DNA from 2 places in the Streptomyces sp. NPDC057424 genome. Region 2 is predicted to be linked to the other one. Evidence: riboswitches for the same ligand, from Rfam matches in the RefSeq annotation. Region 2 holds a riboswitch; the other holds the start of a gene.

Region 1 (15,472 bases), on a different contig from region 2:
ACACACTGCAGACCGTCGCGGAGGGCGTCGTGGCGGCCCTCGGGTACGAGCTGGCGTGCGTGAACCTCGTACGGCCGGACGGCGACCTCGTCGTCGCCGCCTTCGCCGGGAACCCCGCCGCCGAGGCCCTCATCACCGGCCGTGTCGGCTCGCGCGATTCCTGGGAACGCCGCCTCGGTATGGGCGAGAACTGGGGCGACCTGGTGTTCATACCGCACACCGAGGGCTGGGTCCTCGACGACGACGACGTCCCGCAGTGGTACACCGACGGCCCCGCCCCCCGCTTCGAGGACGAGTGGCACCCGGCCGACCGCCTCTTCGCGCCCATGTACGCGCCCGGCCCGCAGGGCAGCGGGGCGTGCGGCGAACTGGTCGGCGTGCTGTCCGTGGACCGGCCGCGCAACGGCCGGCGGCCCGGCGCCTGGGGCCGCGAGGCGCTCCAGATGTACGCCTTCCAGGCAGCCATCGCCATCAGCAACGCCCGGCTGCGCGCCAACATGCAGCGCGCCCTCGTCCGTCTGGAGCGCGAGCAGCAGGCGCTGCGGGCGAGCGAGGAAAGCTTCAGGCAGGCCTTCGAGTACGCGCCGTCCGGCATGGCCATCGCCGAGATGGGCGGCGACCAGCACGGCCGGATCCTGCGCACCAACGACGCCCTGTGCCGGCTGCTGGGCCGCCCGGCCTCCGCGATGCGCCGCTACTCGTTCTCCGACCTGGTCCATCCCGAGGACATAGGCACGCTCCTGCGCACCTCGGCGGAGGGCGGCCGGGCCGAGCTCCGCCTGGGCCGCCGGGACGGCACGTACGTCTGGGTCAGCCTGCGCAACAGCGTGGTCGCGGACGCCGCCGACGGCCCGCGCTTTCTCCTCACCCACGTCGAGGACATCGAGGAGCGCAAGCGCCGCGAGCTCCAGCTCGCCCACCGCGCCTCGCACGACTCGCTCACCGGCCTGCCGAACTCCGCGGAGCTGCGCTCCCGCCTGTCCGCCCGGCTGTGCCAGCGCACCGCGTCCCCGCACGCCGTGGTCGAGTCGGTCGACGCGGCCTACGGCCACGCCTTCGACGTCGTCGGGCCCGGCTTCGACTTCCGGCAGGGCGCCGAGCCGTACGACGCCTACGACCACCATGTGCACACCGTCGCCCCGGACGGGAACCACGACGACGGCACCAAGGGCCTCGCCGTGCTCTTCTGCGACCTCGACGGCTTCAAGTCGATCAACGACCGCTTCGGGCACAACGCGGGTGACGCGGTTCTCATCGAGGTCGCCCGGCGGCTGAGCAACGGCGTCCGCGACGGTGACACGGTGGCCCGGCTCGGAGGTGACGAATTCGTCATCCTGGCCGACGGACTCGGCCGGGCCGACGCGCAGGACCTCGCGGTCCGGCTCCGCAACGAGATCATCCAGCCCATCCGTGCCGAGGGGCGGGCCGTCCGGGTGGGCGCCAGCTTCGGCATCGGATGGGCACACTGTGGAATGACGGCGGACGAAGTGTTGAAATCCGCTGACGAGCGGATGTACGTCGAGAAACGATCTCGTCCCAAACAACACAGACGCGCCGGGTGAAGCCTGGTCAGTGAGTTGATGCGGTCTGAGTCACCCGTTTGGGTCTCTGGGAACGGGTAGGCTCGCTTACTCACCCGTGTACCGCATGCACTGCACCTGACTGAGGAGACCAAGGGATGACGCCCGGCAACAACGGCGCGAGCACGCCCGAGGACGACGACCCGTTCGGCTATCTCTACGCCGACGGGCAGGCCAACGGAGCCCAGCCGCCGTCCGGGGGCTACGGCTACCCGAACTCGGTCAACCGGGTGCGAGCGGTCGGCACGCGCTCGTACGGCCAGCAGCAGCCGCAGGCGGCTCAGACCGCGCCCTACGGCCAGGTCCCGCAGCAGCAGGGCGGCTACAACCGGCCGAACGCGCACTACGCGGCGCCGGAGACGCTGCCGGGCGGTGCGGCCACCACACAGCACCAGATGTCGGGCGGCGGTGGCGGCGGCCGGGGTGGCCGCGGCCCGAACACCAAGGGCCTCCTGATCGGCGCGATCGCGGTGGTCGCCGCGGTCGTCATCGGCATCGGCGTGGCCATGCTGGGCGGCGACAAGGACAAGGACGACACGGGCAACGAGGCGGGCACCGCTCCGACCCAGTCCCAGGAGGAGTCGAAGCCGAGCCCTTCGGCCAGCAAGGCCGGCGAGAGCAAGGTCGACCTGCCCACGATCGACGCCAAGGCACTGCGCCTCGGCGGCGGCGCGGCCCTCGCCCAGGACGTCAAGGGCGCCCAGTCGGACGGCGGCATCTACGTCGGGAACCTCAACCAGGTCGGTTCCTCGGTCACCTGGACCGTCGACGGCATCCCCAAGGAGGGCGCCTACACCGTCTTCGCCCGCTACAGCACGGTGGACGAGGACCAGGAGATGACGCTCACCGTCAACGGCAAGCCGTTCGGTGACAAGCTCAACCTGAGCAACTTCACGCACACCTCGGACGGTGACTTCTCCAAGGGCTGGACGAAGACCTTCGCCTGGCCGAACCTCAACGAGGGCACCAACACGATCACGCTGTCCTGCAAGGACGGCGACAAGTGCAACGTCCTGCTGGACAAGCTGTGGCTGAAGGCGGGCCGGGTCAAGGGCTGAGTCGGCCTAGGCCGCGCTGACCTCCCCCGAAACCGTCACCCTCCCCAGCAGCCCCTCGTACACCCCCCGGTCGAACTCGCCCGCCACCGGTGCCGACACCGTCGCCGTCGACAGGGCGATGGCCCGGGCCAGGCGGTCCGGCCACGGGAGCTGTTCGACCAGGCCCGACAGCAGGCCCGCGACCACCGAGTCGCCCGCGCCTGTCGGGTTGCCTCGCGTGGAGGCCGGTGGGGTGGCTCGCCAGCGGCCTTCCCGGGTGACGGCGAGGAGGCCCTCGGGGCCGAGGGACGCGACCACCGCACCCGCGCCCCGGCGGCGGGCGTCCTGGGTGGCGCGCAGGGGCTCGTGGGAGCCGGTCAGTTCCGCCAGTTCGTCGGCGTTCGGCTTGATGATGTCCGGGCGGGCCGCGACGCCCCGGCGCAGGGGTTCGCCGCTGGTGTCCAGGAGGACCGGTATTCCGAAGGCCCGGGCCGTACGGACCAGGCCCGCGTACGCGCCCACCGGGACGCCCGGCGGCAGGCTGCCGCACAGGGCCACCGCCGACGCGGCGGGGAGCAGGTCCTCGTAGGCCTCCTGGAAGGCCGACCACTCGGCGGGCGCGACCGCCGGGCCCGGTTCGTTGAGTTGCGTCGTGTCGCCGGTCCGTTCGTCGACCACGGCGATGGTGCGGCGGGTCGGCCCGGAGAGCGGGACGAGCGCGTCCACGACGCCCGGTACCGCCGCGAGCCTCTCCTGCACGACCCGGCCCGTCGCCCCGCCCGTGAATCCCGTCACCGTGACGTCGTGCCCGAGGGTCGCGAGGACCCGGGCCACGTTGACGCCCTTGCCGCCGGGGCGCTCCGTCACCTCGGACACGCGGTGCGAGGCGTGCGGCCTGAGGGACCGTACGCGGTAGGTGATGTCGAGAGCGGTGTTCAGCGTGACCGTGAGGATCACCTGGGCCGACCTCCCCCCGGACGCGCCTGTTGCCGTGAACGTTCCCTGATCATGTCAAAGAGACGGCGGTCGGCCCAGTCCTGGAGCCGGCCACCGTCTCTCGACCACGGGATGGATCAGCCCAGTTGGGGACCGACCACCCATTCACCCCGGCGCATGACGCCCTTCACCTCGTACGCGGAGTCCAGGATCAGCAGGTCGGCGTACTTCCCGGGCTCCAGTGAGCCGATCGTGTCGGCCATGCCGAGCAGACGGGCCGGGGTGGCGGAGAGGGCCCGCACCGCGTCCTCGACGGAGAGGCCGTCGACCGTGACCGCCCGCTTGAAGGCCCGGTCCAGGGTGAGGGTCGAGCCGGCGATCGTGCCGTCCGTCACCAGGCGGGCCACGCCGTCCGTGACCTCCACCTGCAGCGGGCCCAGAAAGTAGCGGCCGTCGCCGAAACCGGCCGCGTCCATCGCGTCCGTGATGAAGGCGACCCGGTCCGCGCCCGCGTGGTGGAACGCCAGCCGGAGCGCCGCCGGGTGCAGGTGTGTGCCGTCGTTGATCAGCTCGACCGTGATCCGGTCGTCCTCCAGGAGCGCGGTGATCGGGCCGGGGGAGCGGTGGCCGAGCGGCGGCATCGCGTTGAAGAGGTGGGTGGCGACCGTGGCGCCCGCGTCGATGGCCTCCACCGTCTGCTCGTAGGTGGCGTCCGTGTGGCCGATCGCCGCGATCACGCCGTGGTCGGCGAGGAGGCGTACGGAGTCGAGGCCGCCGGGGAGTTCGGTGGCCAGGGTGACCATCCTGGCCCGGCCCCGGGCCGCGTCGATCAGCTTGCGGACGTCCGCGGGGTGCGGGTCGCGCAGGAGGGCCTCGGAGTGGGCGCCCTTGCGGCAGGGGGAGATGAACGGGCCCTCGAAGTGGATGCCGGCGATGTCGCCCTGCTCGGCGAGTTCGCCGAGCAGCCCGGCGCGTCGGGCGAGGGAGTCCATGTCGCCGGTGACGGTGGAGGCGACCAGGGTGGTCGTGCCGTGCAGGCGGTGGGTGTGGATGCCCTTGAGGATGTCCTCGGCCGAGCCGGAGGTGAAGGAGGCTCCGCCTCCGCCGTGGTTGTGGAGGTCGACGAAGCCGGGGATGACGTAGTGGCCGGTTACGTCGATGATGTGGGCGTTTTCCGGGGCTGTGGTGGTGATGCGGGTGCCGTCGATGATCAACCGGCCGTTGTGGACGGTTTCGGTCGGGAGCACGATGGTTGCGCCGGTGAGGACCGTGGGGTGTCCGGCCGTTACGGGGTGCGGGTGCGTGGTGGCTGGTCGCGCGGTTCCCCGCGCCCCTGGGGGCGTTGCCATCAGGTGGATACCTCCGAACGGTCGGTCGATGCCAGAAGATCCCAGGCCAGCAGGCCCGCCCCCAGGCAACCGGCGGAATCCCCCAGCGCCGCGGGGACGATCGACGGCTGTTTCTGGAAGGTGATGCGAGTGCGGATCGCTTCCCGCAGGGGTGCGAAGAGAGTTTCCCCCGCCTCCGCCAGCCCGCCGCCGACGATCAGAGTGCGGGGGTCCAGCAAGGTCAGGGCTGTGACCAGGCCGTCGGCCAGGGCGTCCACGGCCTGCTGCCAGACGGCCCGCGCCTTCGGGTCGCCGGAGTCCACCGCCTTCGCGCAGTCCGCCGCGTCCGCGCCCGGGTCGCCCGAGGCCGCGGCCCAGGCCTCGCTCACGGCCGCCGCCGAGGCGAAGCGCTCCAGGCAGCCGTGCTGCCCGCACGGGCAGGAGGCCCCGCCGGGACGTACGACGATGTGGCCGATCTCGCCCGCGAAGCCGTGCGCGCCCGCCTCGACCCGGCCGTCGACGCCGATGGCGCCCGCGATGCCGGTGCCCAGTGCCACGAACAGGAACCGGTCCGCGCCCCGGCCCGCGCCGACCCGGCCCTCGGCGAGGCCGCCGGTACGCACGTCGTGGCCGAGGGCGACCGGGACACCCAGCCGCTGCGCCAGCAGGTCGCGCAGGGGGACGTCGCGCCAGCCGAGGTTGGCCGCGTAGGCGGCGATGCCGCGCGACTCGTCGACGATGCCGGGGACGGCCACGCCGGCGGCGGACGCGGGCGTGCCGAACTGCTCGGTGCCGTACGCGCGCAGCTCGGCGGCGAAGTCGAGGATGCCCGCGACGACGGCGTCCGGTCCCTGGGCCCGCTCGGTGGCCCGGCGGGCCCGGTGCAGCACCTCGCCCCCCGGTCCGGCCAGGGCGGCCTTCATTCCGGTGCCGCCCACGTCGAGGGCGATGACATGTCTCACGGGGACAGTGTGACCCGGGGACCCGCAAGAGGTCTAGTCCACTCACGTGGTGTAGACCTTGTTCCGCATATCGAAAAGTTTCGGCGGCGGACCACGCCAGAGTTTGGCGAGTGACGCCAGGGTTGGGGAAGAGCAGCGGTGCAGCGGCGACGGATGGCAGGAACGATCGCGGCGGTGTCCGCACTGGGCATGACGGCGGTCCTCGGCGGCTGCGGCGTCACGGGAGGCTCGGCCGACGTGACCCTGAAGCTGGTCGCCGCCGACTACGGCGACAGCGCCGCCAACAGCTCGAAGAAGTACTGGGACAAGCTCGTCGAGGAGTACGAGGCCGACCACCCCGACGTCGAGATCGACGTCAGCGTCCACTCCTGGAACGACGTCGACCGCAAGGTCAGGGAGATGGTCGCCGCCGGTGACCCGCCGGACATGGCGCAGATCGGCGCGTACGCCGACTACGCGGCCGGCAACCGGCTCTACAAGGCCGACGACCTGCTCTCCATACCCGTGCAGGCCGACTTCGTCGGGCAGCTGGCCTCCGCGGGCCAGGTCAAGGGCGTGCAGTACGGGATGCCGTTCGCCGCCTCCACGCGGGTGCTCTTCTACAACAAGACCCTCTTCGCCAAGGCCGGCATCACCCCGCCCGAGTCCTGGGACGACCTGGCCGAGGACGCCGAGGCGCTCAAGGCGGAGGGCGTGAGGTATCCGTACGCGCTGCCGCTCGGCCCGGAGGAGGCGCAGGCCGAGACCATGCAGTGGATGCTGAGCGGCGGGGGCGGCTACACCGACAGCGTCGACAGCTACGGCATCGACTCCCCGGAGAACATCGACACCTTCTCCTGGCTGAAGAACGACCTGGTCGGCAAGGACCTGACCGGGCCGGTCGCGCCGGGCAACCTGAACCGGGCCGCGGCGTTCGCCGCCTTCGCGAAGGGCGAGGTCGGCATGCTCAACGGCCACCCCTCGCTGATGAAGATCGCCGCGAAGAACGGCGTCAAGTACGGGATGGTGCCCACGCCGGGCCACGAGGGCCCGAGCAAGTCCACGCTCGGCGTCTCCGACTGGATGACGGCGTTCCGCAAGAACGGCAACCGCGACCAGGTGGGCGACTTCCTCGACTTCGTCTACAGCGAGAAGAACGTGCTGGCCTTCTCCCGCGAGTACGACCTGCTGCCGGTCACCTCCTCCGCGTCCGCCACCATGGCCGCCTCCGACGAGGACCGGCACCTCAAACCGTTCCTGGAGGAGCTGCTGGCCTCCGAGCTCTACCCCGTCGGCAAGACCTCCTGGGCCGATGTCAGCTCCCAGGTCAAGCAGCAGATCGGCAAGGCCGTCGCGCCCGGCGGCAGCCCCTCGGGCGTCCTCGGCCACCTCCAGGCGGCGGCGGGCCGGGCGGAGAGCGCCCAGTAGGCGCTGTCGGTGGCGGGCGCTACGGTGCCGGGCATGGACGAGGAGCACGACGGGACGCGGCTCGGGCGCAGGGAGCGGGACATCCTCGCGCTCGAACGCCGCGGCTTCCCCGGCCCCGGCGCGAAGGAACGCGCCATACGCGAGGAGCTGGGCCTCGCCCCCGTGCGCTACTACCAGCTGCTCAACGCCCTGCTGGACGACCCGCGGGCCCTGTCCCACGACCCGGTGACGGTCAACCGGCTGCGGCGGATACGGCACAGACGCCGGACGGAACGCTGAACCTCAGCCGAGTCGTTCCGCCAGCGCGCCCAGCAGGGCCACGACACCCTCGGGGCCGTCCACCACCAGGTCCGCCCGTTCCCGCAGTTCCGTCACCTCGTCGCTGCCGCTGCACACCAGCAGGCCCGGGGTGCCGGACGCGCGCAGGGCGTCGACGGCGGAGTAGGCGGGCAGGTCGCCCAGGTCGTCACCCCCGTAGAGGACGGACCCGGCGCCGATCTCCCTGGCGAATTCGCTCAGGGCGACGCCCTTGTCCATGCCGGGCGGGCGCAGTTCGAGGACCATGCGGCCGGGCTCGACGATCAGGCCGTGCCGGGTCGCCAGGGCGGTGAGCGGCTCGCGCAGGGACTCGAAGACGGCCTGCGGGTCGGCGGCCCGGCGGGTGTGCACGGCCACGGCCCGGCCCTTGTCCTCGACCCAGGTCCCGCTCCCTTCGAGGAGGCCGGGCAGCTCGGCGCGCACGGCCGCGACACCGGGGTGCGACTCCGGGGCGCTGAGTTCACCGCTGCGGGCGTCCCACCGCTCGGCGCCGTAGTGCCCCAGAACGACGAGGTGCTCAAGGCCGGGAACGCCGGCGAAGCCGCCGTTGCGCACCGCGACCTCGGCGGGCCGGCCGGTGATCACCGCGACGGCGGCGACCTTCGGCGCGAGCGCGGCCAGCGCGGGCACCGCCCCGGGGTGGGCCCGGGCCTTCTCGGGATCGGCCACGATCGGCGCGAGCGTCCCGTCGAAGTCGAGCCCGATCAGGGCCTTGCCGGGGCGCGCGAGGAGGGTGTCCAGGCCCTCCCGGCCCGCCTTCGTGGCCGGTGTGGGCAGCATCGTGCCGCTCATCCCCGCAACGCCTCGAGCTGGTCCACGAACCACTGCGCCGGCGGCAGCGCCGTCGCCGCCGCTGCCAGCCGCTTGCCGCGCTCGGCGCGTTCCTCCGGGCGCATCGACAGCGCCTCGTGCAGGGCCGCCGCCGTCCCCGTTACGTCGTAGGGGTTCACCACGATCGCGTCCTCGCCGAGCTCCTCGTACGCCCCGGCCTCCCGCGACAGCACCAGCGCGCAGCCGGCGTCGGAGACGACCGGGACCTCCTTCGCGACGAGGTTCATGCCGTCGCGGATCGGGTTGACCAGTGCCACGTCGGCCAGCCGGTAGGCGGCCAGGGAGCGCGCGAAGTCGTCCTTGAGGTTGAGTACGACCGGGGTCCACCCCGGCGTCCCGTACGCGGCGTTGATCTCGTCCGAGACCCGCTGCACCTCGGCCGTGTACTCCCGGTACACCGCGAGGTCCTGCCGCGAGGGATACGCGAACGCCACGTGCACCACGCGCTCGCGCCACTCGGGGTGGTCGTCGAGCAGCTGCCGGTATGCCAGCAGACCACGCACGATGTTCTTGGACAGCTCCGTGCGGTCGACCCGGACGATGGCGCGGCGGCCTTCGCCGATCTCCTCCCGCAGCGCGGCCATCCGCTCCTCGACGTCCGGCTCGTGCGCCCGTTTGCGCAGGAAGTCCGCGTCGGCCCCGAGCCCGTGCACCCCGACCCGCGTGCCGCCGAGCCCGCCGGCGAACTGCTCGGCGCACGCGGTGAACGCCTCCGCCCAGCGCTCGGTGAGGAAGCCCAGCCGGTCCGCGCCGAGCATGCCGCGCAGCACCTGCCCGGCCACGTCGTCCGGCAGCATCCGGAAGTACTCGGGCGGCGCCCAGGGCGTGTGCGAGAAGTGGCCGATCCGCAGGTCGGGCCGCAGCTCGCGGAGCATGCCCGGGACCAGTGTCAGGTGGTAGTCCTGCACCACGACCGCCGCGCCCCGCGCCGCCTCCTCGGCCAGCGCCTCGGCGAACGCCCGGTTGTACGTCTCGTAGGACGCCCACTGCCGCCGGAACTCCGCGTCGAAGACCGGCTCCAGGGGCGTCTGGTAGAGCATGTGGTGCACGAACCACAGGACCGAGTTGGCGATGCCGTTGTACGCGTCGGCATGGACGTCGGCCGGGATGTCCAGCATCCGCACGCCGTCCTCGCCGACCCCGCGCCCGACCGCCTCCCGGTCGCCGTCGGACAGCGCCGAGCACACCCACAGCGCGTCCGCGTCCGAGCCGATCGCGGAGAGGCCGGAGACCAGCCCGCCGCCGCCGCGCTTGGAGTCCAGCGAACCGTCCTCGCGCACCGCGTACGAGACCGGCCCGCGGTTGGAGGCCACCAGCACCTGTGCAGCACCGTACGTAGAAGCCATAAGCCTCAACCTAGCCCGGCCCGGAAACGCTCAAACGTACGGATCTTCCGCACCCGGCCGAAAACGGCCCCGGTCAGGCCGCTCTCCGCGCCTGGTACTCGGCGATCTCCACCATCGGCGGACGCTCCTCGGTGTCCACGGAGTACGTCCGAGGCTCGAAGCCGTCCTCGGCCCGCTCGAACTGCGTCAGGGACGGCCGGATCAGATGCCCGCGGGCCAGCCGCAGCTGGGCCGTGCGGTAGATCGCGGCGGCCATCCGGCCCAGCGCCTGACCGTCCTGGTGCCGGTGCTTGCGCACCCCGACGTCCACCTGGGCGAGGGCGTCCAGGCCCACCAGGTGCAGGGCGTCGACCAGCATGCCCAGCTCCACGCCGTACCCGACGGGGAACGGCAGCTGCTCCAGCAGCGAGCGGCGGGCCGCGTACTCGCCGCCGAGCGGCTGCACGAAGCCGGCCAGCTGCGGCCAGTGCATGTTGAGCAGCGGGCGCGCCATCAGCTCGGTGACCCGGCCGCCCTGCCCGGCGGTCTTGCCGGAGGCGAGCGAATCGAACTCGGTGCCGAGCGGACGGTCGTACATGGCCTTCACCAGGTCCACGGCCGGATCGGTGAGCAGCGGGCCCACGATCCCCGAGACGAAGTCGGACGAGAAGTCCCTGAGGTCGGCGTCGACGAAGCAGACGACGTCCCCGCGGGTGACGAGCAGCGAGCGCCACAGCACCTCGCCCTTGCCGGGCACGACGGGCAGGCGCGGGAGTATCCCGTCCCGGTGCACCACCCGCGCGCCCGCGGCGGCGGCCACCTCCGACGTACGGTCGGTCGACCCGGAGTCGACGACGACCAGTTCGTCGACGAGCGGGACCTGCCGCATCAGGTCGTGGCGGATGACGGCGACGATGTCGCCGACCGTCGCCTCCTCGTTGAGCGCGGGCAGCACGACACTGACCGTCTGGCCCGTGCGCTGCTTGGCGGCCAGGATCTTATGGAGGGGGCGATCGTTCGCGGACCAGGAACGGGTGCTCAGCCAGCGCTCGACTTCTTCCAGCACCGTGGCGGCTCCTCTGTGTTCTCCAGGCGGGACAGACTGTGATCCATCTCGCGGTTCGGACGACTATCTCAACTGTCCTGGTCGTCGGTTACAGTCTTGAACAAGGCGGATGACCATCGCATGTCCGGGGTCACCCGCCGCCTACAACCACATACAGCTCATCCAGAGGGGCAGAGGGAAACGGCCCGTTGAAGCCCCGGCAACCCTCCAGTCGGTTCTCGTAGGTCACTGGCGACCACTTCGCGAGGCTCCCGGCTAGGGAAGGTGCCAAATCCGTCTCACGGCGAGATGCGTCGTGAGGAAGATGAGGAGAAAGGGCCTCGCCTCACATGGCTGTGCAGACTGTTGCAAGCACCACTGACTCCACCGTAGACCTGGGTCCCGCGGCTGCCCTGAGCTGCCGCGAGTGCGGTCACCGCGTACCCCTCGGCCCGGTCTTCGCGTGCGAGGAGTGTTTCGGCCCGCTGGAGATCGCCTACGACTTCTCGGCCTACGACACCGAGGAGCTGCGCAAGCAGATCGAAGCGGGTCCCGCGAACATCTGGCGCTACGCCCCGCTGCTGCCCGTCCCGGCCGACGTGGCGGACAAGCCGAACATCAACCCGGGCTGGACCAAGCTCGTCAAGGCCGACAACCTCGCGGCTGAGCTGGGTGTCGACGCCGGCAAGCTGTTCGTCAAGGACGACTCCGGCAACCCGACGCACTCCTTCAAGGACCGCGTCGTCGCCCAGGCCCTGGAGGCCGCCCGCGCCTTCGGCTTCACCACGCTCTCCTGCTCCTCCACCGGCAACCTCGCCGGTGCGGTGGGTGCCGCCGCGGCCCGCGCCGGCTTCCGCTCCTGTGTGTTCATCCCGCACGACCTGGAGCAGGGCAAGGTCGTCATGGCCGCCGTCTACGGCGGTGAGCTCGTCGGCATCCAGGGCAACTACGACGACGTGAACCGTTTCTGCTCCGAGCTGATCGGCGACCCGGCCGGTGAGGGCTGGGGCTTCGTCAACGTCAACCTCCGGCCGTACTACGCGGAGGGTTCCAAGACCCTCGCGTACGAGATCTGCGAGCAGCTCGGCTGGCAGCTGCCGGACCAGCTCGTGGTGCCGATCGCCTCCGGCTCGCAGCTCACGAAGATCGACAAGGGTCTGCAGGAGCTGATCAAGCTCGGTCTGGTCGAGGACAAGCCGTACAAGATCTTCGGCGCGCAGGCCGAGGGCTGCTCGCCGGTGTCGACGGCCTTCAAGGCCGGCCACGACGTCGTGCGCCCCCAGAAGCCGGACACCATCGCCAAGTCCCTCGCCATCGGCAACCCGGCGGACGGGCCCTACGTCCTCGACATCGCGCGCCGCACCGGCGGTGCGGTGGAGGACGTGACCGACGAGCAGGTCGTCGAGGCGATCAAGCTGCTCGCGAGGACCGAGGGCGTCTTCGCGGAGACCGCCGGTGGTGTGACGGTGGGCGTGACGAAGAAGCTGATCGAGAGCGGGGCGCTCGACCCGTCGTTGACGACCGTGGTGCTGAACACGGGCGATGGTCTCAAGACGCTGGACGCGGTGGCGGGGACCGGGCTGACCGCGACCATTCGTCCCAGCCTGGACTCGTTCCGGGACGCCGGACTCGCCTGATCGTTGTTCGCTGCGGGCCGGTGGGGGCCGGCCGCGCAGTTCCTAGCTGCAATCGAAACCGGAGGTCATACCCCGATGAGCGTCACCGTTCGCATCCCCACCATCCTGCGCACCTACACCGGCGGGCAGGCCGAGGTCGCCGCCGACGGCGCGACCCTCGGGGAGGTCATCGCCGATCTGGAGAAGAACCACACCGGGATCGCCGCCCGGGTGCTCGACGACCAGGGCAAGCTGCGCCGGTTCGTCAACGTGTACGTGAACGACGACGACGTGCGGTTCGAGCAGGGGCTGGAGACGGCCACGCCGGACGGTGCCGGTGTGTCGATCATTCCCGCCGTCGCCGGCGGCTGAACCGGTCGACCGGCCTGATTATTACCTTCGGTAACGGCCGTCACTGAGAGTTCATCGAATTGCCCCCTCCGTGAGAGAAGCGGAGGGGGCAATTCTGTGTGATTGAGCGCGGTACAGTTGGGGAACGCGCTCCCGATCTCCTGATCGGAACCCTGAATTCCTGCCGCGAGCCCGACAAGATGTAGCCAAAGTGTGCACGTCTTTCGTGGCTTTTGTTCCCTTTGTGTGGCCCGACTTGCCCTGAATTCAGGCGAATCCTCTCTATATTCCGGACCCTGCGCGTCCAGAATTCTCGTCCGATTGACCTGTTGCAGAGGGCAGTTGGACAGATACATTCGGCCGCGGTCGACGCGTTCCGGCGCACGCCCCCAACCGTGGGGGGTGAGGTCTGACCCGGGTCCGCGAAGTGCGGATCTGTGCAAGGGCCAGTAATAGGGGAGTTAGGCATGGCTCAGGGCACCGTCAAGTGGTTCAACGCGGAGAAGGGGTACGGCTTCATCGCGGTCGACGGTGGTGCGGATGTTTTCGTCCACTACAGCGCGATTCAGATGGACGGCTACCGCACCCTTGAAGAGGGCCAGCGGGTCGAGTTCGAGATCTCGCAGGGCCAGAAGGGACCGCAGGCCGACATGGTTCGCGTCTCTGCCTGAACGCGCACCACGACCAACGCTCACGCGACCGGTCTTCTCAGAAGGGCCCGTACCCCCCGGGGTGCGGGCCCTTCCGCGTGCCCGAAGAGCCTGCCGGCCGGTGTTCGCGGGTGGCTGACGCCCCCGCCCGATCCCTCGGAGGCGCTTGCGCCGCCCGTCACCCGACCACCACCCCTCAACGAGCACTCGCTACGCGAGCGCGCCTTGCACTCTCGGGGGTCGAGTGCTAATCATTGCGTTAGCACTCTGAAGGTGAGAGTGACAACGTAAGGACCGGGTCGGTGAGGCCCGCGGACCGGATGGGGCAAGGAACCACCGGTCGGGGCCGTCCGTCGCGGGCGCGGGCGCGGTCCGAAGTAATCACCCCCAGTCCTGGAGGGACCACTTCACATGGCCAAGATCATCGCGTTCGACGAGGAGGCGCGGCGCGGCCTCGAGCGCGGCATGAACCAGCTCGCGGACGCCGTCAAGGTGACGCTCGGCCCCAAGGGCCGCAACGTCGTCCTCGAGAAGAAGTGGGGCGCGCCCACGATCACCAACGATGGTGTCTCCATCGCCAAGGAGATCGAGCTCGAGGACCCGTACGAGAAGATCGGCGCCGAGCTGGTCAAGGAAGTCGCCAAGAAGACGGACGACGTCGCCGGTGACGGTACGACCACCGCGACCGTTCTCGCCCAGGCCCTGGTCAAGGAGGGTCTGCGCAACGTAGCCGCCGGCGCCAACCCGATGGCCCTCAAGCGCGGTATCGAGCGTGCCGTCGAGGCCGTCTCCGCCGCCCTGCTGGAGCAGGCGAAGGACGTCGAGACCAAGGAGCAGATCGCCTCCACGGCCTCCATCTCCGCCGCCGACACCCAGATCGGCGAGCTCATCGCCGAGGCCATGGACAAGGTCGGCAAGGAAGGCGTCATCACCGTCGAGGAGTCCCAGACCTTCGGTCTGGAGCTGGAGCTCACCGAGGGTATGCGCTTCGACAAGGGCTACATCTCGGCGTACTTCGCCACCGACATGGAGCGTATGGAGGCCGTCCTCGACGACCCGTACATCCTGATCGCGAACTCCAAGATCTCCAACGTCAAGGACCTGCTCCCGCTCCTGGAGAAGGTCATGCAGTCGGGCAAGCCGCTGCTGATCATCGCCGAGGACGTCGAGGGCGAGGCCCTGTCGACCCTGGTCGTCAACAAGATCCGCGGCACCTTCAAGTCCGTCGCCGTCAAGGCCCCGGGCTTCGGCGACCGCCGCAAGGCGATGCTGCAGGACATCGGCATCCTCACCGGCGGCGAGGTGATCTCCGAGGAGGTCGGCCTCAAGCTGGAGAACGCCACGATCGACCTGCTGGGCAAGGCCCGCAAGGTCGTCATCACCAAGGACGAGACCACCATCGTCGACGGTGCCGGCTCCGCCGACCAGGTCCAGGGCCGGGTCAACCAGATCCGCGCCGAGATCGAGAACAGCGACTCGGACTACGACCGCGAGAAGCTCCAGGAGCGCCTGGCGAAGCTCGCCGGCGGCGTGGCCGTCATCAAGGCCGGTGCCGCCACCGAGGTGGAGCTCAAGGAGCGCAAGCACCGCATCGAGGACGCCGTGCGCAACGCCAAGGCGGCCGTCGAGGAGGGCATCGTCGCCGGTGGTGGCGTGGCCCTGCTGCAGGCCTCCCAGGTCTTCGAGAAGCTGGAGCTCGAGGGTGACGAGGCGACCGGCGCCAACGCCGTGAAGCTCGCGCTGGAGGCCCCGCTGAAGCAGATCGCCGTCAACGGTGGTCTCGAGGGCGGCGTCGTCGTGGAGAAGGTCCGCAACCTCCAGGTCGGCCACGGCCTGAACGCCGCGACCGGTGAGTACGTCGACATGATCGCCGAGGGCATCATCGACCCGGCGAAGGTGACCCGTTCCGCGCTGCAGAACGCCGCCTCCATCGCCGCGCTGTTCCTCACCACCGAGGCCGTCATCGCCGACAAGCCGGAGAAGGCGGGCGCTGCCCCGGCCGGCGGCGGCATGCCGGGCGGTGACATGGACTTCTGATCGACCTGGTCGATCAACGTCCTTGCCGAGGGCGGCACTTCCTGTTCCG
Region 2 (15,472 bases):
GCCTCCGGCTCGGCGGGGCGCTTCTCGTCACCCGGGGCGCCGGCAGGATCGGCGGCCCCGCCGGACTCAGCGGCACCCGGCGACCCCTCGGCGTCCGCGGGCGCCCCGGCCTCCGCCGAGGTTCCGGCGTCCGCCGTACCCGGCTCCTCGACCTCCGGGGCGTCGGCGGTGGTGCCGCCCGCTTCCCTGGCGTCGTCGTCGTTGTCGGGTCGCTCGGTGTTCACCGCATCGCTCCTTCGGCTGCACAGCTGTCCCATGGGACCCGGCCCGTCACCTACGGGCCCGCTGGTGGGTCGTATCCCGCCTCCCCTTTACGGGGGACAGCGATGGGACGCAGCGGGGGAGCACACGGTTCCCGCGAGTGCGCCGTTCAGTCCCCGTAGTCCTCCATGGCGTCGAGCAGCCGCGCCGACGCGAGGGGTACGGACACGCCGTGGATCAGGGCCGGGGAGACCGGCCGCGGGGCGATCCGGTCGGGGACCGCCCAGTGCGGAGCCATCCGCGCCCCGTCACCGGGCAGCGACGCCAGCTCGCCTTCCAGATCGACCGGAGCGGGAGCGTGGACCTCGAGGTTTGTCATAGCGGCACCGTATGCACGGCCGAGCCCACCGAGAAAGATCTACTATCGGGTAGTTTCGATGCCTACAGAGCCGCCCCGCCCACCCGATAGCGTGAACCGTCAAGGTCCGCCTCCCTCAGGAGAGTCCACGCCGTGCGCATCGCAGTCTCCGGCTCCATCGCCACCGACCACCTCATGACCTTCCCCGGCCGCTTCGCCGACCAGCTCGTGGCGGACCAGCTGCACACGGTCTCGCTGTCGTTCCTGGTCGACAAGCTCGACGTCCGCCGCGGCGGCGTCGCCGCGAACATCGCGTTCGGCATGGGACAGCTCGGCACCCGGCCGATCCTGGTCGGCGCCGCGGGCGCGGACTTCGACGAGTACCGGGCCTGGCTGGAGCGGCACGGCGTGGACACCGACTCCGTCCGCATCTCCGACACGCTGCACACCGCCCGCTTCGTGTGCACGACCGACGCCGACCACAACCAGATCGGCTCCTTCTACACCGGCGCCATGAGCGAGGCCCGCCTCATCGAGCTGAAGACCGTCGCCGACCGCGTCGGCGGCCTCGACCTGGTCTCCATCGGTGCCGACGACCCGGAGGCCATGCTCCGCCACACCGAGGAGTGCCGCTCCCGGTCCATCCCGTTCGCCGCCGACTTCTCCCAGCAGATCGCCCGGATGAACGGCGAGGAGATCCGCATCCTGCTGGACGGGGCGACGTACCTCTTCTCCAACGAGTACGAGAAGGGCCTCATCGAGACCAAGACCGGCTGGAGCGACGCGGAGATCCTGTCCCGCGTGGGCCACCGGGTGACCACCCTCGGCGCGCAGGGCGTGCGCATCGAGCGGGCCGGCGAGGACCCGATCGAGGTCGGCACGCCGGACGAGGAGCGCAAGGCCGACCCCACGGGCGTCGGCGACGCCTTCCGCGCCGGGTTCCTCTCCGGTCTGGCGTGGGGTGTCTCCCTGGAGCGTGCCGCGCAGGTCGGCTGCATGCTGGCGACCCTCGTGATCGAGACCGTCGGGACGCAGGAGTACCAGCTGCGGCGCGGGCACTTCATGGAGCGGTTCACCAAGGCGTACGGGGACGAGGCGGCGGAGGAGGTCCAGGCGCACCTGGCCTGACCGGCCGTTCCCGGCTTCGGGCGCGAGGGGCCGTTCGCGCAGTCCCCCGCGCCCTCAGCTCACCCGGCGGACCAGATAGGCGGTTCCTCGGTCCGTCGGCTCCTCGCCCGCGTACTCCTGGTCCCTCATCTCGCACCACGCCGGGATGTCCAGGCGGGCCGCCTCGTCGTCCGACAGCACCCGGACCAGGCCCCCCACGGGTACGTCACCGATGACCTTGGCGAGCTCGATGACGGGGATCGGGCAGCGCTTGCCGAGCGAGTCCACGACCAGGACGTCCTCCTCGCGGGCGACCTCCGAGGTGACCGGCGCGCCGAGCTTCTCCCGGACCGCCGCCACCGCCCCGGGGAGGACGGCGAGGAATCTCTCCACATCCTCCTCCGCCACCCCCGGCGGCAGCGAAACCCGCACATTTCCCTCACTCAGCACGCCCATGGCCCGCAGTACGTGGCTGGGCGTCAGCGTGCTGCTCGTGCAGGACGATCCGGACGAGACGGAGAAACCCTCCCGGTCCAGCTCGTGCAGCAGCGCCTCCCCGTCGACGTAGAGACAGGAGAAGGTGACGACCCCGGGCAGCCTCCGCTCCGGGTCGCCGACGACCTCGACATCGGGTACCAGCTGCGGCACCCGGGCCCGGATCCGGTCCGTCAGCTCCCGCAGGCGCACGGCCTCCCCGGCGGCCTCGGCCCGCACGGCCCTGAGCGACGCGGCCGCCGCCACGATCGCCGGGATGTTCTCGAAACCGGGTGCCCGCCCCGACTCCCGCTCGTCCACCGGCCCTTGCGCAGCGAACCGCGCACCCTTGCGCACGATCAGCAACCCGACCCCGGACGGCCCGCCCCACTTGTGCGCACTGGCCGTCAGCAGCGACCAGTCCCCGTCCACCGGCCCCCACCCCAGCGACTGCGCCGCGTCCACCAGCAACGGCACCCCGGCCTCCCGGCACACCTCGGCCACCGCCCCGACCGGCTGCTCGGTCCCCACCTCGTGGTTGGCGGACTGGAGACACGCCAGCGCGGTGTCCTCGCGCAGGGCGGCCGCGTACGCCGACGGGTCCACTCGCCCGGTCCGGTCCACCGCGATCTCGGTGACGGCCCCTCCGGCAGCCTCGAGGAGCTCCGCCGAATGCAGTACAGAGGAGTGTTCGACCGCTGACACGATCAGGTGGCGCCCGACTCGCCTGCGCCCGGCCAGCGCGCCGGCGATCCCCGTGTGCACGGCACGGGTTCCGGACGAGGTGAAGGTCAGCTCGTCCGGCCGGCATCCCACCGCCTCGGCTGCGGCCTCCCGCGCCGCGTCCAGCAGCACCCGGGCACGCCGCCCCTCCCTGTACAGGCGCGCGGGATCCGCCCACCCTTCGTCGAGCGAGGCCAGCAGGGCCTGCCGGGCGACCGGATGAAGCGGAGCAGCGGAAGCAGCATCGAAGTAGGCCACAGGGCAACGCTAGTGCCCCGGCAGGCAGCGTTCGCCCCGCCACAGACGCTGCCCGCCGGGGCACCGGAACGCCCGGCGGACAGACGCCCCGACAGGGGCGCGGGGCAATGACGTCTGCGGCTCCGCCGCAGGGCGCGACCGGCCACAGACAACCCGCACCCGCCAAACCAGCGAACCACCCCACCGCATAGGCACCCCTCCCCGAGAACCCCCGGAGGGCGTCGGCTAGGGTTTGGTCCGCATAAACATCCAAACCCCTGCCCGACGCAGGGCCGCGACCGACCAGCGAGAAGGCCAGGCCGCAGCCGATCCGCGCGGGCGAGACTCTCGGGAAGGCGCTACGTGAGTCCCAACGGCTCCGACCGCTCGCCGCGGCGCCCGATGCGGCGGAAGCTGCTGCAGGCACTGACCGCGGGCTTGGTCTTGGCGACAGCCACCGGTTGCTCGTACAACTGGGAAGACTTCCCCCGCCTTGGTATGCCCACCCCGACCACGGAAGAGGCTCCGCGGATCCTCTCCCTGTGGCAGGGGTCCTGGGCGGCTGCGCTCGCCGTCGGCGTGCTGGTGTGGGGTCTGATCCTGTGGAGTGCTTTCTTCCACCGGCGCAGCCGCACCAAGGTCGAGGTTCCTCCGCAGACCCGGTACAACATGCCCATCGAGGCGCTGTACACCGTGGTCCCGCTCATCATCGTCTCGGTGCTGTTCTACTTCACCGCCCGTGACGAGTCCGAGCTGCTCAGCCTCAAGAAGAAGCCCGACGTCACGGTCAACGTGGTCGGCTTCCAGTGGAGCTGGTGCTTCAACTACATCGAGCCGGTCGCCGGTTCCACCGGTGACGCCAAGAAGTCCCCGGACCTGGAGGCGATCCCGAACCGGTTCAAGGAGGACTTCCCGGCCAACGCCGGCGGCGTCTACGACTGCGGCGTCCCCGGTACGCGGAACCCGCAGACCAACAACCCGGGCCCGACGCTCTGGCTCCCCGAGGGCAAGACGGTCCGCTTCGTCCTGACCTCGCGTGACGTCATCCACTCCTTCTGGGTGGTGCCGTTCCTCATGAAGCAGGACGTCATCCCGGGCCACACCAATGCCTTCGAGGTGACCCCCAACAAGCAGGGCACCTTCCTCGGCAAGTGCGCCGAGCTCTGCGGCGTCGACCACTCTCGGATGCTGTTCAACGTGAAGGTCGTCTCCCCCGAGCGCTACGAGCAGCACCTCAAGGACCTCGTGGACAAGCAGCAGAACGGTTACGTTCCTGCCGGCATCGCGCAGACGAGCCACGAGAAGAACCGGGAGACGAACAACCTGTGAGCATCCTCAACGAACCCCAGGGTGCCGCGGCAGCAGGGTCCCACTACGAGGACGAGTTGCCGGTCAGGCGCCAGAACCGCGGCAGTGTCGTGGTCAAGTGGCTGACGACGACGGACCACAAGACGATCGGCACGCTGTACCTGGTGACGTCGTTCGCGTTCTTCGTCATCGGCGGCGTGATGGCGCTGCTCATGCGCGCCGAGCTCGCCCGGCCTGGTCTGCAGATCATGTCGAACGAGCAGTTCAACCAGGCGTTCACGATGCACGGCACGATCATGCTGCTGATGTTCGCGACGCCGCTGTTCGCCGGCTTCGCCAACTGGATCATGCCGCTCCAGATCGGTGCTCCGGACGTGGCGTTCCCGCGGCTGAACATGTTCGCCTACTGGCTGTACCTGTTCGGCTCGCTCATCGCTGTCGGGGGCTTCCTGACGCCGCAGGGCGCGGCCGACTTCGGCTGGTTCGCCTACAGCCCGCTGTCGGACGCGGTCCGTTCCCCGGGTATCGGCGCCGACATGTGGATCATGGGTCTGGCCTTCTCCGGTTTCGGCACCATCCTCGGCTCGGTCAACTTCATCACCACGATCATCTGCATGCGCGCCCCGGGCATGACCATGTTCCGCATGCCGGTGTTCACCTGGAACGTGCTGCTGACCGGTGTGCTGGTCCTGCTGGCCTTCCCGGTCCTGGCCGCGGCGCTGTTCGCGCTGGAGGCGGACCGCAAGTTCGGCGCGCACATCTTCGACCCGGCGAACGGCGGGGCGTTGCTGTGGCAACACCTCTTCTGGTTCTTCGGGCATCCGGAGGTGTACATCATCGCGCTGCCGTTCTTCGGCATCATCAGTGAGGTCATCCCGGTCTTCAGCCGTCGTCCGATCTTCGGCTACATGAACCTGATCGCGGCGACCATCGCGATCGCGGGTCTGTCCGTGACCGTGTGGGCGCACCACATGTACGTCACCGGCGGTGTACTGCTGCCGTTCTTCTCCTTCATGACCTTCCTGATCGCGGTCCCGACCGGCGTGAAGATCTTCAACTGGATCGGCACGATGTGGAAGGGCAGCCTGTCCTTCGAGACCCCGATGCTCTGGGCGATGGGCTTCCTCATCACCTTCACCTTCGGTGGTCTGACCGGTGTCATCCTGGCCTCGCCGCCGATGGACTTCCATGTCTCCGACTCGTACTTCGTGGTGGCCCACTTCCACTACGTGGTCTTCGGCACGGTCGTCTTCGCGATGTTCTCCGGCTTCCACTTCTGGTGGCCCAAGTGGACCGGCAAGATGCTCGACGAGCGTCTCGGCAAGATCACCTTCTGGACGCTGTTCGTCGGCTTCCACGGCACGTTCCTGGTCCAGCACTGGCTGGGCGCCGAGGGCATGCCGCGCCGGTACGCCGACTACCTCGCGGCCGACGGCTTCACCGCCCTGAACACCGTCTCGACGATCAGCTCGTTCCTGCTCGGCATGTCGATCCTGCCGTTCTTCTACAACGTGTGGAAGACGGCGAAGTACGGCAAGCCGGTCGGCGTCGACGACCCGTGGGGCTACAGCCGCTCCCTGGAGTGGGCGACCTCCTGCCCGCCGCCGCGGCACAACTTCATCACCATGCCGCGGATCCGCAGTGAATCCCCGGCATTCGACCTGCACCACCCCGAGCTCGCGGCTCTCGACCAGCTCGAGAACGCCGGTTACGGCGAAAAGGCCATCGCTGGTGGCAAGGAGGCCGGCAAGTGAAGATCCAGGGCCAGATGTTCATGTGGCTGAGCGTCTTCGTCCTCGCCATGGCTGTGGTCTATGGCGTGTGGTCGAAGGAGCCGGCCGGTACCACGGCGCTCTTCCTGGCCTTCGGCCTGTGCATCATGATCGGCTTCTACCTCGGCTTCACGGCCAAGCGGGTCGACGTGGGCGCACAGGACGACAAGGAGGCGGACGTCGCGGACGACGCCGGCGAGGTCGGGTTCTTCAGCCCGCACAGCTGGCAGCCGCTCTCCCTCGCCATCGGTGGCGCCCTCGCGTTCCTGTCCATCGCGATCGGCTGGTGGCTGATGTACTTCTCGCTGCCGATCATCCTGATCGGCGTCTGGGGCTGGGTCTTCGAGTACTACCGCGGTGAGAGCCGCACCCAGTAACACGCGCCGAGCGCCACAGGGGCCCGGACACTCCGAGAGGGGCGTCCGGGCCCCTGCTTCTGCCGCAATGCGTGTCACTCGTACGAGTCGCTCGGCGTGCCGCTGTTGACGCGGGTTCCTAGCGTGAGGTCATGAGCCACACAGCGATCTCCCGCCCCCGCACCGCCGTCGGCTGCACGCTGCTGGTGACCGCCCTCTGCGCGGGCGTCACCGCCTGCGGCTCGGACGGCAACCCGCTCGCCGCCCGCCCCTACGACGCGGCGGACCAGATCTCCTTCAACGCCCCCGACGGGGGCCGCAAGAAGGCCGACCCGGACAAGCCCCTGGAAGTCGTCGAGGACTCCGACGGGCGCATCACGGACGTCACGGCCCACGACGCCTCAGGACGCTACGTGGCGGGCGAACTCGCCGCCGACGGCAGCCGCTGGCACAGCACCACCCCGCTCGCCGCCAACGCCAGCTACACGGTCCGTGTGAGCACCGAGGACGAGGACGGGGCACCCGGCCGCAAGGTCGTCACCTTCGACACCGGCAAGCCCACCACCAAGAAGCGCCTGGACGTCGCCTTCGGCCCCAAGAAGGGCACCTACGGCGTCGGCCAGCCCATCACGGCCGAGCTGAGCCAGCCCGTCAAGGACAAGGCCCAGCGGGCCGTCGTGGAACGCGCCCTCAAGGTCTCCTCCACGCCCTCCACGGACGGCGCCTGGCACTGGGTGGACGACAAGAAGCTCCACTACCGCCCGAAGGACTACTGGCCCGCCCAGGCCACCGTCCAGGTCCGCAGCAACCTGCAGGGCATCAAGATCGGCGACCGGATGTGGGGCGGCAAGGCCAAGCCGCTGACCTTCACCACCGCGGACAAGCTCATAGCCGTCACGGACGCCGCCGCCCACCAGATGACCGTGTACAAGAACGACGAGATCGTCCGGCAGATACCGGTCACCACGGGCATGCCCGGCTACGACACCCGCAACGGCGTCAAGGTCGTCCTGGCCAAGGAGGGCACCGTCCGCATGACCAGCGCCAGCATCGGCGCCTCGGACTTCTACGACCTGATCGTGCACCACTCGGTCCGGGTCACCCACAGTGGCGAGTACGTCCACGCCGCCCCCTGGTCGGTCGGCTCCCAGGGCTACGCCAACGTCAGCCACGGCTGCACCGGCATGAGCACCGAGAACGCCGCCTGGTTCTACGAGACCGTCCGCGAGGGCGACATCGTCAAGGTCATAAACTCCGGCGGCGACACGATGGCCCCCTTCGGCAACGGCTTCGGCGACTGGAACCTCGACTGGGCGAGGTGGCGCACCGGCAGCGCCCTCACGGGCGGCGCCCCGGACGGCCCCACGGCAGCCGACAGGGCCCGCCTGCGCCCGCAGAGCGTCTGAACGCCCGCAGGGGCGGGCACACTCCCGGGCGTGGGGGCTGTGTCGATATGCGGCTCCGAGCCCCTAGGCGTTCAAAGCCGCCTTCTCCCGCAACAGCGAAGCCAGCGCCGAGGCGAACTCCACCGGCTCCACCGGCAGGGTCACCGCCGACTCAGCGCGACTCCAGGTCGCCAGCCACGCGTCCTGAGGCCGTCCGATCAGCAACAGCACCGGAGGGCAGTCGAAGACCTCGTCCTTGATCTGCCGGCACACCCCCATGCCGCCCATCGGCACGGCCTCACCGTCCAGGACGCAGACGTCGATGCCACCCCGGTCCAGCTCCTTGAGTACCGCGGCGGGAGTCGCGCACTCCAGGAACTCCACCACGGGAACGTCCGGAGCCGGCCTCCGTCCCGTGGCGAGCCGCACCTGCTCGCGGGTGTTGGAGTTGTCGCTGTAGACCAGCACCGTGGCGGTCGGCTGCATTGTTCCTCCGTGACGTCAGCGTCGTAAGGACAGGCCCGTTGGGCCGGATGCTACTCCCTTGAACACCACGTCAACAGCGGTACGACCGGCGAAGACACTCCGAACGGCACCCCCCGGAGTGAGGGCGGGATAAGCGACCGACATAATGTCGGTCGTGGCGACAGCAACGACAGTAGAAACCGGGCACGCGCACCCGTCGGTCAATCGGCCGAACCTCACCAGCGTCGGAACCATCATCTGGCTGAGTTCCGAGCTGATGTTCTTCGCGGCCCTCTTCGCGATGTACTTCACCCTGCGATCGGTGACGGGTCCCGATCACTGGAAGGAGATGGCGAGCCATCTCAACTTCCCGTTCTCGGCGGCGAACACCACCATCCTGGTGCTCTCCTCGCTCACCTGCCAGCTCGGCGTCTTCGCCGCCGAGCGCGGTGACGTGAAGAAGCTGCGGATGTGGTTCATCGTCACGTTCGTGATGGGTGCGATCTTCATCGGCGGTCAGGTCCTCGAGTACACCGAGCTGGTCAAGGAGGCGGGCCTGTCCCTGTCCTCCGACCCGTACGGCTCGGTCTTCTACCTGACCACCGGCTTCCACGGCCTGCACGTGACGGGCGGTCTCATCGCCTTCCTGCTGGTCCTCGGCCGGACCTACGCGGCCCGGAGGTTCACCCACGAGCAGGCGACGGCCGCGATCGTCGTGTCCTACTACTGGCACTTCGTCGATGTCGTCTGGATCGGACTCTTCGCCACGATCTACATGATCAAGTAGCGGAGCCCGCATCCGCGCGTGCTCGACGAAGCGCGCATCCCAGAAGCATCGACGCAGAAGATCCTGACACCGGGGTAATCCGTGAAAAAGCTCTCCGCACGACGACGCCATCCGCTGGCGGCGCTCGTCGTCCTACTCCTCGCGCTGGCATGCACCGGGGGGCTGTACGCCGTGTTCGCACCTGCGGACAAGGCACAGGCCGACGAAACCGCCCAGTCCCTCACCATCGAGGAGGGCAAGAAGCTCTACGCCGTCGGCTGCGCCAGTTGCCACGGCACCGGCGGTCAGGGCACCTCCGACGGGCCGAGCCTGGTGGGTGTGGGCGCCGCGGCCGTCGACTTCCAGGTGGCCACCGGCCGTATGCCGGCCGCCACCTCCCAGGGCCCGCAGGTCCCCCAGAAGAAGAACATCTACAGCCAGGCCGAGATCGACCAGCTCGCGGCCTTCATCGCCTCCCTCGGCGCCGGTCCTGCCATCCCGACCGAGGAGCAGTACGGCCCCCAGGGTGCCGACATCGCCAAGGGCGGTGAGCTGTTCCGCAACAACTGCGCGCAGTGCCACAACTTCACCGGCAAGGGCGGTGCGCTGACGCACGGCAAGTACGCGCCGAGCCTCGAGGACGTCGACCCGAAGCACATCTACGAGGCCATGCAGACCGGCCCGCAGAACATGCCGTCCTTCCCCGACACCACGCTGTCGGAGAAGAACAAGAAGGACATCATCGCGTACCTGGACGCGGTCAACACCAGCAAGTCCGAGAGCCCCGGCGGTCTCGAGCTGGGCGGCCTCGGGCCGGTCAGCGAGGGTCTGTTCGGCTGGATCTTCGGTCTCGGCGGGCTGATCGCCGTCGCCGTGTGGGTCGCCGCCCGGACCGCAAAGGCCAAGAAGTCATGAGTAGCCAAGACATTCCAGAAGAGAACCTGCCTGCCGAGCAGTCCGCAGGACATGACGAGCACGGCGTGGTGAGCGTCGCGGACGAGAAGCACCCGTTCGCCGACCCGGGCCTGCCGCCCCACGAGCACCGGATCCAGGACATCGACGAGCGGGCCGCCAAGCGGTCCGAGCGCTCGGTCGCCCTGATGTTCACGGTGTCGATGCTGGCCACCGTCGCCTTCATCGCCGCGTTCGTGGCGATCCCGGTCGACAAGTCGGTCTACATCTTCCCGCTGGGCCACATCAGCGCGCTGAACTTCGCGCTGGGCCTGACGCTCGGCATCGCCCTGTTCTGCATCGGCGCGGGCGCCGTCCACTGGGCCCGCACCCTGATGTCGGACGTGGAGATCGCCGACGAGCGGCACCCGATCGCGGCGGAGCCCGAGGTCCGGGAGAAGGTCTTCGCGGACTTCAGCCAGGGCGCCAAGGAATCCGCGCTCGGCCGTCGCAAGCTGATCCGCAACACCATGTTCGGCGCGCTGACGCTGGTGCCGCTCTCCGGTGTCGTGCTGCTGCGCGACCTCGGCCCGCTGCCCGAGGACAAGCTGCGTCACACGCTCTGGTCCAAGGGCAAGCTGCTCGTCAACATGAACACGAACGAGCCGATGCGTCCGTCCGACGTCGTGGTCGGTTCGCTGACCTTCGCCAAGCCCGAGGGCCTGGAGGAGCACGACCACGGGTTCCAGAACGAGATCGCCAAGGCCGCCCTGATGATCGTCCGGATCCAGCCGGAGAACATCAAGGACAAGCGCGAGCTCGAGTGGTCGCACGAGGGCATCGTCGCGTACTCGAAGATCTGCACCCACGTCGGCTGCCCGATCTCCCTGTACGAGCAGCAGACGCACCACGTGCTCTGCCCCTGCCACCAGTCCACCTTCGACCTCTCCGACGGTGCCCGAGTGATCTTCGGTCCCGCTGGTCACGCCCTGCCGCAGCTCCGCATCGGTGTGAACGACGAGGGCTACCTCGAGGCGCTCGGCGACTTCGAAGAGCCCGTCGGCCCTGCTTTCTGGGAGCGCGGATGAGCACTGCACAGACACGCCGCAAGGCGCCCGCGGGTGAGCGGGTCGCCGACTGGGCCGACGGCCGCCTGGGGATCTACTCCCTGGCCAAGGCCAACATGCGCAAGATCTTCCCGGACCACTGGTCCTTCATGCTGGGTGAGATCTGCCTCTACAGCTTCATCATCATCATCCTGACGGGTGTGTACCTGACGCTGTTCTTCCACCCGTCGATGAACGAGGTGGAGTATCACGGCAGTTACGTCCCCATGCAGGGCGTGCTGATGAGTGAGGCGTTCGCCTCCACGCTGGACATCAGCTTCGACGTCCGCGGCGGTCTGCTCATCCGGCAGATCCACCACTGGGCGGCGATCATCTTCCTCGCCGGCATGTTCGTGCACATGATGCGCGTGTTCTTCACCGGCGCGTTCCGCAAGCCGCGTGAGATCAACTGGCTGTTCGGCTTCCTTCTGTTCGTCCTGGGCATGTTCACCGGTTTCACCGGCTACTCGCTCCCGGACGACCTGCTCTCCGGCACCGGTGTCCGCTTCACCCAGGGCGCGATCCTGTCCGTGCCGATCGTCGGCACGTACATCTCGATGTTCCTGTTCGGCGGGGAGTTCCCGGGCACCGACTTCATCGCCCGGTTCTACTCGATCCACATCCTGCTGCTGCCGGGCATCATGCTCGGGCTCGTGGTCGGCCACCTGATCCTGGTCTTCTACCACAAGCACACCCAGTTCGCGGGTCCCGGCCGGACCAACAAGAACGTCGTCGGCATGCCGCTGCTGCCGGTCTACATGGCCAAGGCCGGAGGCTTCTTCTTCCTGGTCTTCGGCTTCATCGCGGCCCTGTCCGGCATCGCGACGATCAACCCGATCTGGAACCTGGGCCCGTACCGTCCCGACCAGGTGTCCACCGGTGCCCAGCCGGACTGGTACATGGGCTTCGCCGAGGGTCTGGTCCGGGCGATGCCCGGCTGGGAGATCAACCTCTGGGGACACACGCTCGTCCTCGGCGTGTTCATCCCACTGGTCCTCTTCGGCCTGTTCCTCGGGATCATCGCCCTCTACCCGTTCATCGAGTCGTGGGTCACCGGGGACAAGCGCGAGCACCACATCCTGGACCGGCCGCGCAACGCCCCGACGCGCACCGCCTTCGGTGTCGCGTGGGTCACCGGCTACATCATCATGCTGATCGGCGGTGGCAACGACATCGTCGCCACGCACTTCCATCTGTCGATCAACGCGGTCACCTGGTTCGTCCGGATCGGCTTCTTCCTCGGACCGGTCATCGCCTTCATCGTCACCAAGCGCATCTGCCTGGGCCTGCAGCGCCGGGACAAGGAGAAGGTGCTGCACGGCCGCGAGTCGGGCATCATCAAGCGCCTGCCGCACGGTGAGTTCATCGAGGTGCACGAGCCGCTCAGCCAGGAGCAGATGTACACGCTCACGGCGCACGAGCAGTACCAGCCGGCCGAGATCGGCCCGACGGTCGACGAGAACGGTGTCGAGCGCAAGGTGAAGGGCTCCGAGAAGCTGCGCGCCAAGCTCAGCGACGCCTACTACGGCGAGGGTGCCCAGATCCCGAAGCCCACCGCCGAGGAGTACCGGGAGATCACGAGCGGCCACGGCCACCACTGATCAACTGCTTCGCCACGCCACACAGGGGCCTCGTCCGTCCCCCAAGCTCAAAAGAGCAGGGGGTACCCCCATCCGGACGGGGCCCTTCGTGGTGTCCCGGGCTGGATAGGGTGGACCCCGTTGAGACTCTCGTCCCGTAGTGCGGGACGCCTGACCCTGGAGCGGCTTATGAGCGCTGTGACCCCCGCTGGAGGCGACACCGCGGCGGGCCGCTCCTGGCCCCTGCTGCTGAACGGCCTGCTGGACGGCAGGCACCTGAGCGCGGACGACACCGCCTGGGCGATGGACCGGATCATGCGCGGCGAGGCGACCGAGGCGCAGATCGCCGGGTTCGTCGTGGCCCTGCGCGCCAAGGGCGAGACCGTCGAGGAGATCAGGGGTCTCGTCCGCACGATGTACGAGCACGCCAACGTGATCGAGGTGCCCGGGGCGACGGTCGACATCGTCGGCACCGGCGGTGACGGCGCCAAGACGGTCAACATCTCCACGATGTCCTCGATCGTCGTCGCCGGCACCGGCGCGAAGGTCGTCAAGCACGGCAACCGGGCCGCGTCCTCGGCGTCCGGGGCCTCCGACGTGCTGGAGAAGCTCGGGGTCAACCTGGAGCTGCCGATCAGCCGGGTCGCGGAGGTCGCCGAGGAGGCCGGGATCACCTTCTGCTTCGCGGTGAAGTTCCACCCGGCGCTGCGGCACGCGGGCGCGGCCCGCGGCCAGTTGGGCATCCGCACGGTGTTCAACGCCCTCGGCCCGCTCACCAACCCGGCCCGGGTCCGTGCCCAGGCCGTGGGTGTGGCGGACCCCCGCATGGCGCCGATCGTCGCGGGCGTCTTCGCCGAGCGCGGCAACTCGTCCCTGGTCTTCCGGGGCGACGACGGCCTCGACGAGCTGACCACCACGTCCACGTCCCGGGTGTGGACCGTCCGGGACGGCGAGGTGACCGAGGAGGCCTTCGACCCGCGTGACGTGGGCCTCGAACTGGTCCCCGTGGAGGCGCTGCGCGGTGCGGACGCCTCCTACAACGCCGAGGTCGCCCGACGTCTGCTGGAGGGCGAGACCGGCCCGGTCCGGGACGCGGTTCTGCTGAACTCGGCGGCGGCACTGGTGGCCCTGGAGCCCACCACCGCGCCGCTGGCGGAGCAGATCCGTGCCGGGATGGTGAAGGCGGCCGAGTCGATCGACTCGGGGGCGGCGAAGCGGACGCTGGAGCGTTGGGTGGCCGCGAGCAACAGGTAGCGGATCCCGTACGGCGTCCCGTGATCCGGACTCGGGTTGCGGGACGCCGATCTTTTCGCGTACTTTCCTGATCAGGTCATGAGTGACAGTCATGAGGCCCCGGCCGACTGTCCGGCAACCCTCCGTCCGTGGCGGGGTGCCCCGGGTGAAGACCAGGCCGTGGGCAGCGAGGTCCGCGGCAAGCGCGGACCCCTCGAGACACCAGGGGTCCTGGTCGTCGAGGAGCCTCCCGTGAGCAAGCGAATGCGATAGGGCCGCAGAGCCCCGCTTCCGCACACCCCTTTTCTCTCACCCCATGCCTCTCACGGGAGTTCCGCCATGTCCGCCTCCACCGTTGCCGTCGCCCCGTCCGTTTGTGCCCCGCTGCCCGTTCTGGGCCGGGATGTCACCGTTCCGCTGGTGACCGGCGGCGAGGCCCCCTACGCCGCGCTCGACTACGCCGCCAGCGCCCCGGCACTCCAGCGGGTCTGGGACGACGTCGCCGCCTACGCGCCGTACTACGGCAGCGTCCACCGCGGCGCCGGGTACCTCTCCCAGCTCTCCACCGACCTGTTCGAGAACGCCCGCCGGACCGTCGCCGGGTTCCTCGACTGCCGCGAGGACGACCAGGTCGTGTTCACCCGCTCCACCACCGACTCCCTCAACCTCCTCGCCGCCGCCCTCCCCGCCGACTGCCAGGTCTTCGTCTTCGAGACCGAGCACCACGCCGCCCTGCTGCCCTGGCGCAACGCCCGCGTCACCTGCCTCGACGCCCCGCGCAGCCCGCGTCAGGCCGTCGAGACGCTGGAGCGCGCCCTCGCCGGCCGCGACCCCTATGGACCTGCCCTCGTCTGCGTCACCGGCGCCTCGAACGTCACCGGCGAGCTGTGGCCCGTACGGGAACTCGCGGCGGCCGCGCACGCCCACGGCGCGCGGATCGTCCTGGACGCCGCCCAGCTTGCCCCGCACCACCCGGTGTCCGTCGCGGACCTCGACGTCGACTGGGTCGCCTTCTCCGGGCACAAGCTGTACGCGCCCTTCGGCTCCGGCGTCCTGGCCGGGCGGGCTGACTGGCTGCGCGCCGCCGAGCCGTACCTCGCGGGCGGCGGCGCCAGCCGCAAGGTCAGCCGGCGCGCGGACGGGGGAGTGGACGTGGAGTGGCACGACGGCGCCGCGCGCCACGAGGCCGGGTCGCCCAACGTCATCGGCGCCCACGCCGTCGCCTCGGCGTGCAAGGCGCTGACCGAGGCCGGTTTCGACACGCTCGTCGCCCGTGAGCAGTACCTGGTCCGCGCGGTGCGCGACCGTCTCGCCGACGTGCCTCAGGTGCGGTTCCTGTCGCTCTTCGGGGACGACGCGCCGCGCGTCGGCGTGCTGTCCTTCGTCGTCGAGGGCTGGAACAGCTCGCACTTCGCCGCCGCCCTGTCCGCCGAGTACGGCATCGGCGTCCGGGACGGGCTGTTCTGCGCCCACCCGCTGGTGCGCACGCTGCTCGGCAGCGACCCGCAGT

What was found. Region 2 has a riboswitch for S-adenosylmethionine ahead of ACFU3E_RS18795 (aminotransferase class V-fold PLP-dependent enzyme). Riboswitches for the same ligand answer to the same signal wherever they lie in the genome.
Positions count from the first base shown of each region.
Region 1: it holds a riboswitch for S-adenosylmethionine, as region 2 does, so the genes downstream of both, thrC (threonine synthase) here and ACFU3E_RS18795 (aminotransferase class V-fold PLP-dependent enzyme) in region 2, are expected to answer to the same signal.

Region 1 covers NZ_JBHVCP010000001.1:271,261-286,732, reverse strand. The annotation lists gene cdgB (diguanylate cyclase CdgB) at 1-1,562, shown strand, start outside; gene ACFU3E_RS01390 (carbohydrate-binding protein) at 1,679-2,638, shown strand; gene ACFU3E_RS01385 (1-phosphofructokinase family hexose kinase) at 2,645-3,574, opposite strand; gene nagA (N-acetylglucosamine-6-phosphate deacetylase) at 3,691-4,902, opposite strand; gene ACFU3E_RS01375 (ROK family protein) at 4,902-5,843, opposite strand; gene ACFU3E_RS01370 (ABC transporter substrate-binding protein) at 5,997-7,250, shown strand; gene ACFU3E_RS01365 (DUF3263 domain-containing protein) at 7,284-7,529, shown strand; gene otsB (trehalose-phosphatase) at 7,533-8,360, opposite strand; gene ACFU3E_RS01355 (trehalose-6-phosphate synthase) at 8,357-9,745, opposite strand; gene ACFU3E_RS01350 (glucosyl-3-phosphoglycerate synthase) at 9,819-10,790, opposite strand; SAM riboswitch class I at 10,946-11,101, shown strand; gene thrC (threonine synthase) at 11,120-12,406, shown strand; gene ACFU3E_RS01340 (ubiquitin-like small modifier protein 1) at 12,482-12,757, shown strand; gene ACFU3E_RS01335 (cold-shock protein) at 13,204-13,407, shown strand; gene groL (chaperonin GroEL) at 13,798-15,423, shown strand.
Region 2 covers NZ_JBHVCP010000021.1:47,824-63,295, reverse strand. The annotation lists gene ACFU3E_RS18865 (hypothetical protein) at 1-224, opposite strand, end outside; gene ACFU3E_RS18860 (hypothetical protein) at 371-580, opposite strand; gene ACFU3E_RS18855 (carbohydrate kinase family protein) at 713-1,687, shown strand; gene ACFU3E_RS18850 (cysteine desulfurase/sulfurtransferase TusA family protein) at 1,742-3,121, opposite strand; gene coxB (cytochrome c oxidase subunit II) at 3,464-4,429, shown strand; gene ctaD (cytochrome c oxidase subunit I) at 4,426-6,162, shown strand; gene ACFU3E_RS18835 (cytochrome c oxidase subunit 4) at 6,159-6,557, shown strand; gene ACFU3E_RS18830 (Ig-like domain-containing protein) at 6,689-7,942, shown strand; gene ACFU3E_RS18825 (hypothetical protein) at 8,006-8,407, opposite strand; gene ACFU3E_RS18820 (heme-copper oxidase subunit III) at 8,553-9,173, shown strand; gene ACFU3E_RS18815 (c-type cytochrome) at 9,255-10,067, shown strand; gene ACFU3E_RS18810 (Rieske 2Fe-2S domain-containing protein) at 10,064-11,131, shown strand; gene ACFU3E_RS18805 (cytochrome bc complex cytochrome b subunit) at 11,128-12,750, shown strand; gene trpD (anthranilate phosphoribosyltransferase) at 12,919-13,983, shown strand; SAM riboswitch class IV at 14,058-14,174, shown strand; gene ACFU3E_RS18795 (aminotransferase class V-fold PLP-dependent enzyme) at 14,302-15,472, shown strand, end outside.